2 regions of the Acetivibrio saccincola genome follow, and region 2 is predicted to be linked to the other one. Evidence: a T-box and tRNA genes for the amino acid it is inferred to sense, from the RefSeq annotation. Region 2 holds a T-box; the other holds one or more tRNA genes.
What was found. The T-box of region 2 lies ahead of ileS (isoleucine--tRNA ligase). A T-box ahead of a tRNA ligase gene usually reads a tRNA of that ligase, here a tRNA-Ile.
Positions count from the first base shown of each region.

Region 1: it has a tRNA-Ile gene. The T-box ahead of ileS (isoleucine--tRNA ligase) is inferred to sense a tRNA for this amino acid. The anticodon was not compared.

Region 1 covers NZ_CP025197.1:2,067,491-2,070,912, reverse strand. The annotation lists gene rpoD (RNA polymerase sigma factor RpoD) at 1-875, shown strand, start outside; gene HVS_RS09280 (ferritin family protein) at 1,411-1,635, shown strand; tRNA gene HVS_RS09275 (tRNA-Asn) at 1,802-1,877, shown strand; tRNA gene HVS_RS09270 (tRNA-Ile) at 1,881-1,957, shown strand; gene HVS_RS09265 (hypothetical protein) at 1,990-2,172, opposite strand; gene HVS_RS09260 (tRNA (adenine(22)-N(1))-methyltransferase) at 2,323-3,012, shown strand; gene HVS_RS09255 (Nif3-like dinuclear metal center hexameric protein) at 3,030-3,422, shown strand, end outside.
Region 2 covers NZ_CP025197.1:1,761,744-1,765,165, forward strand. The annotation lists gene HVS_RS07820 (cohesin domain-containing protein) at 1-509, shown strand, start outside; gene HVS_RS07825 (cohesin domain-containing protein) at 717-1,547, shown strand; T-box leader at 1,618-1,912, shown strand; gene ileS (isoleucine--tRNA ligase) at 1,993-3,422, shown strand, end outside.

The DNA of each region.
Region 1 (3,422 bases), 310 kb from region 2:
TTCAATTGACAGAAGAGGAACTTGACCTTAGTGTGCCGGAGGGTGTGAGTATAGATGACCCTGTCAGGATGTATTTGAAGGAGATAGGAAAAGTGCCTCTTCTAAGTGCTGAAGAAGAAATTGAGCTGGCCAAAAGGATGGAACAAGGGGATGAAGAGGCCAAAAGGAAGCTTGCAGAGGCAAATTTAAGGCTTGTTGTAAGTATAGCTAAGAGATATGTAGGAAGAGGTATGCTGTTTTTAGATTTGATACAGGAGGGGAATTTAGGACTTATAAAAGCTGTTGAAAAATTTGATTACAGGAAGGGATATAAATTCAGCACATATGCAACATGGTGGATAAGACAGGCAATTACAAGGGCTATTGCAGACCAGGCAAGGACCATAAGGATACCTGTTCATATGGTTGAGACAATAAATAAGCTTATAAGGGTATCAAGGCAGCTTCTGCAGGAGCTGGGGAAAGAACCTCAGCCGGAGGAAATTGCAAGGGAAATGAATATGCCTGTGGAGAAAGTCCGGGATATTATGAAGATTTCCCAGGAGCCTGTATCTTTAGAAACTCCTATAGGAGAAGAAGAAGACAGCCACTTAGGGGATTTCATCCCTGATGATGATGTTCCTGCACCAGCAGATGCAGCAGCATTTACACTTTTAAAAGAACAGCTTATAGATGTTTTAGATACATTGACACCAAGGGAGGAAAAAGTTTTAAGGTTAAGGTTTGGTCTTGACGATGGAAGGGCGAGAACTCTTGAAGAAGTTGGTAAAGAATTTAATGTAACCAGGGAGCGTATACGACAAATAGAAGCTAAGGCATTGAGAAAATTAAGGCATCCAAGCAGAAGTAAAAAATTAAAAGATTATTTAGATTAAAACTCGGTTTATATCGGGTTTTTTGTCTACTTAATTTATTGAAGAGTCTTTTATAGACAAACATATAAATAGACAAACAGACAAACAGAAGGTTTAATTATAAAACCAACTATTTGTCTGTTTGTCTAAATACTGTTCATAATGGATAAAAAGCATCCCGTACATTTAGCAATATAGGCTAAACTACGGGATCTAGGGGAGTATAATAAATATACTAGTTGTATAATAAAACATATAGCAATAAAAATCAATATATTTTAGGGTAAAAATTTAAACTTGTGTTCAACATGCTTAAACACCATTCGTAAAATTTTATAGCATGTTGGACAAAAAATACTATTATTTGTGAATAAATTTATCCTTTTAGATGAACTACATAAAAATGGCTCGAAATCTAAAAACAACTTCCGATTTCTAGAATGAATAATTTAAAAAACTATTGCAAAACTAAGGACATAGTACAATATAGGGTAGGAGATGGTGATAAATGGAATATATGAATAATAATGAACATCATATGAATAATAATGAACATATGAATAATAATGCAGTGGAGTATACCACATACGACAGATTGTTAAGAGCCTGGGAGAATTCTATGGAGCTTGTAAGGGATTATGAAATGTATTCAAAGAGAATTGAAGATGAAAAAATAAAAGAGGTTTTTAAAAGATTTGCAGAGCAAGAAGGAAAGCATGCATCAGAACTTAGGGAATTGCTCTTAGAATATAAAAATAAAAATTCGGAAAATGTAAATTAAATTTTTTTAAAATTTAGCATTGGCATGAAAAATGAAGTATATTTATAAAAAATGATGAAATAGCAAGGTAAATTTAAATAATGCACTTAAAACTATTCTTGACCTGTTATGAGTAGCCATGTATAATAATACTTGTGCCTCATGTGAGGCGTTAACAAAAAGGCGTTCCTCAATAGCTCAGTCGGTAGAGCATGCGGCTGTTAACCGCAGGGTCGTAGGTTCGAGTCCTACTTGAGGAGCCACAAGGGCTTTTAGCTCAGTTGGTTAGAGCAACCGGCTCATAACCGGTAGGTCCGGGGTTCGAGTCCCTGAAGGCCCACCACAGAAAATAAGAAGTCTTATCAGAAAGACTTCTTATTTTTTTTTCGGAAGCATATCAAAAATATCATTGTTTTCTTGTTCTTTTGATACAATGGATGAAGGTATATTAAAATTTAATGTACCGAAACTGTTTGCAATGGGGTTTTTACATATTATCAATGATTCTACAGGACTTTCAGTGTCTTTTATATTTAATACCCTAAAATTTTGAATCATTAAACATTCTCCCTTTTTCTTGTTTGTTTTTTGCAGTTATTTTAGTGTATACTATTATTTGCGCTGTTATTCTAAAAAAATTATACAAAAAACATTAAAAAACCATTATAAAATAAGAAATATATAAAAAACGGAAGGGGAAATTTAGAAATGGAGTTACCAGGCCGCCTGAAATTAATTAGCCACATGGTGCCTGAGTGTAATATTGTCAGTGATATTGGAACAGATCATGCATATATACCAATTTATTTAGTGAATAATAAAAAATGTAAAAGGGCAATTGCATCTGACATAAGACCCGGCCCCATAAATATTGCAAAAGCAAATATAGAGGAATACGGACTTTCAGCAAATATTGAAACCAGGGTAGGAAACGGGCTTGACACCATAGAAGACCATGAAGTGGATGTAATAATAATTGCAGGTATGGGAGGCGTAATTATAAAAGATATTTTAGAAAGGGGCATAGATAAAGCAAAAAAAGCCAATGCGTTAATACTCCAGCCTATGACTGCCGTTGAAGTACTTCATGAGTGGCTATGCAGTAATGGTTTTGAAGTTTATGATGAAAAACTGGTGAGGGAAGAGAATAAGATATATGATGTTATTGCTGCAAGATGGACGGGGAAAATCCTAAGTAAGGATATTTTATACTACTATATTGGGGAAAAGCTGTTTGAAAATAAAGATCCTTTGCTAAAAATACATATTCAAAATAAAATTAACCAGCTTGACAAAATTATAAGCCAAATGGAAAATATGAAGGAAAAAGATTCTAATAAGAGAAAAGAGTATATTAATCTTAGAGAGAAGTACCGAAAAGCTATTACAACAATATGAAGGGAGTTGGATTTTAAATGTCCGTAAAGCTTTCAGAAATTATAAAATATATAGAGAACATTGCCCCAAAAAGCCTTGCAGAAGACTATGACAATTCAGGGCTTATTATAGGCAGGAAAGAAAAGGATATAAAGCGTGTAATGGTTTGTCTTGATGTTACTTCAAAGGTTGTAGAAGAGGCTGTAGAAAAAAATACAGATTTAATTGTATCCCACCATCCGCTTATATTTAAAGGGCTGAAAAGGATAAATTACGATGATGTAAAGGGCAGAATTATATATAACCTGATAAGAAATGATATTGCCGTGTACAGTGCCCATACAAATTTAGATGTGGCTGACGGGGGTGTTAATGAGCATCTTGCTGAAGTTTTAGGTCTTAGTGAATTGGAGAATTTAAAAAGACATAGG
Region 2 (3,422 bases):
CTTCTTCAAGTGTTTCAGAAAATAATGTATCTATAGTGGTGGATAAAAGCAGTGCTAAAGCAGGGGAAATAATAACAGCAACATTCTTACTCAAAGGTGTTGAAAATTTTGCAGGTTACCAGCTAAATGTACAATATGACCCTGAAGTTTTAGTTCCTGTACAGCCATCAGGTGAGGTTTACGGTAAGCGCACAATGCCAGGAGGCAGCACCGTTATTAATAACGAAGAATTCTTACCAATATCAGTTGTTTCCAATGATTTAGAAGCAGGAAGATTGGCTTTTGGAAAATTATATGTGGATATGACTTCTTTAAGAAGCAGTGGTTATAGTGAAGACGGCGGTGTTTTAGCAGAAATTTCATTTAAAGTGTTAAAAGAAGAAAGAACGGAAATTACATTTGAAAGAAGACCTTCAGCATCAGGTACTACTTTAGGAGTAATGATCTTTAACTGGGACGGTTATGAAATACCTGATTGCAAAGTGCAGGAATCGGTTGTAATCAACTAAATCGGTTGTAATCAACTAATTAATATTTTAAATATATATTATAAATTTATAATTTAATATAAAAGCCGCATATAATGATTTATACATTATTTTGTGGCTTTTTTCTTTTGTTAAAATGTGATAAAAACAATTGAATTTTAGTTAATATTGTGTTATAAAAGAATTCAAGGAATAGTGTAAATAACTTTATTTTAGGAGATGATATTATTGTACAATAATAAAAAAATAATTTTGCTTTTGGCATCAATTTTTATGATTTTTTCTGTTTTAACCGGATGCAGCTCAAATAAAGACAAGGACAAACAAGGAGATGACCCTGTTGTCACAGATTCTGACATTTCAAGGAAAGACCAAAGTGCGGAACAAGGCGGCAATGAAGGAGGAAAAGATAATATTACAGGTGATAACGGGGAAACTAACGGTAAAAGCCCTGGCGGGGAGGAAGACAGCATAGGTGTTGCCCCAAAAACAACTGAAGAAGACAAAAGATTGGTAAAGGATGTAAATATAGAAAGCATACCTGTTCCCAATGAACCTTCAACAAGCAATTACATATATTTAAAGGTTGATAAAAACCAGGGAGAAGTAGGGGATGTTATAAAGGCAGAAATCAGCATAAACCTTGCAGCTAATTTTGCAGGCTACCAGCTAAATTTAAAATACGACCCGGAGGTGCTGCAGGCTGTAAACTACGAAACACATGAGCCATTTGATAAAGGGACAAGGCCACCCGGGGCTACAATACTTACAAACCAGGAATATCTTCCAATGAATCTTGTAGATAATGATATAGCAAACGGGATTTTAAATTTCGGAACTACCTATACCAACTATCCGGATTATAAAGCTTCAGGTGTAGCTGAAAAAAGCGGTGTTTTGGCTGTAATAGGCTTTAAAATATTAAAAAAAGAAACCACTGTAATTGGTTTTGAAAACGGTGAAGCCATGCCTACGGGAAAACAGGGTACAATGCTGTTTAACTGGGATGGCAACAGGCTTTCAAGTTATGAAGTTGTGGGAGTTCAAAAAATAAATTAAAAATCCTCCCTTGACATTAAAATATACCATATTGTATAATTTCTCTTAAATGACCAAAACTTTAATAGCGTTAAAAACGATGAATAGAAGGAGTAGAAAATTATTCTTTTTAAGAGAGCAGGTGGCTGGTGCGAACCTGTAAAGGTAATTTTCGAAAATCATCTAGGAGTTGCTTTGCCGAAAGAAAGAAATTTCCACTAAGCAAAGCCGGGTAACCCGTTATGTTAATTGAGTGATTTATTTAATATATAAATCAGGCTATATTCAAATGGCATTAATGCTGCCTTGGTAATAAATGCCGCTGGGTTTATATATTAATAAATAAAGTGGGTGGTACCGCGTGAGTTAAAGCTCTCGTCCCTTTTTTCAGGATGAGGGCTTTTTGATTATAAATAATATTTTTGAAAACAACATAAAAGTTTAAATTATAAATGGAGGTATAAATATGTCAGTTGATTATGGAAAAACACTAAATTTACCAAAAACCGATTTTCCCATGAGAGGGAATCTTCCTCAAAGGGAACCGGAGTTTTTGAAGAAATGGGAAGATATGGATATTTATAAAAAACAGCTTGCGAAAAATGAAGGAAAGCCTGTTTTTATCCTACATGACGGACCTCCCTATGCAAACGGGGGAATACATCTTGGAACTTCTTTAAACAAAATACTAAAGGACATAGTTATAAAGTACTACAGTATGAAAGGATACAAAACCCCTTATGTTCCAGGCTGGGATACTCACGGTCTTCCCATTGAACAAAGGGCAATAAAAGAACTGGGCTTAAAGAGGCACGAAGTAGGACCTGTAAAGTTCAGGAATGCCTGCAGGGATTTTGCCCTAAAGTACCTGGATATACAAAGAAATGCTTTTAAAAGGCTTGGAGTACGCGGTGATTGGAATAACCCTTATGTAACTTTAGAGCCTGAATTTGAAGCTAAACAAATTGAAGTATTTGGAGAAATGGCAAAAAAAGGATATATTTATAAGGGATTGAGACCTGTATACTGGTGTCCTCAGTGTGAAACAGCACTTGCAGAGGCTGAAATAGAGTATTTAGAGGATACCACTTTATCTATATATGTTAAATTTAACGTAAAAGATGACAAAGGTAAATTTAAATCAATAACTGATAATGTAAATGATATTTATTTTGTAATATGGACTACAACTACCTGGACGCTCCCTGGAAACTTAGCTATATGTTTAAATGCAGAATTTGATTATGCTGTAGTAAAAGCCGGTAATGAGTACTATGTAGTGGCAGAAGAATTAATAGAAAATGTTATGAAAACAGCAGAAATTGAAGAATATCAAGTGGTGGAAAGGTTTAAAGGAGAGGAATTGGAAGGAATTTTGTGCAGGCATCCTTTCCTTGACAGGGATTCGGTGATAATAACAGGTGACCATGTAACTTTAGAAGCGGGTACCGGTTGTGTTCACACTGCTCCGGGTCATGGTGCAGAGGACTTTGAAGTGTGTAAAAAATACGATATTCCTGTAATTGTACCTGTTGACGATAAAGGATATCTGACAGAGGAGGCAGGACAGTTTGCAGGTCTTTTCTACGAAAAATCAAATGCTGCCATTATTGAACAGCTAAAAGAAACAGGGCATCTTCTGACATCTGAAAAAATAGATCACCAATACCCTCATTGCTGGAGATGTAAAGAACCAATAATTTTCAGGGCTACAGAGCAGTGGTTTGCATCTGTGGAAGGTTTCAGGGATGAGGCAATTAAAGCTATTGACACAGTTAAGTGGGTTCCTGAATGGGGAAAAGACAGGATAACAGCAATGGTTAGAGACAGAGGGGACTGGTGTATTTCTAGACAGAGAATATGGGGAGTTCCAATTCCTATATTTTACTGCAAAGA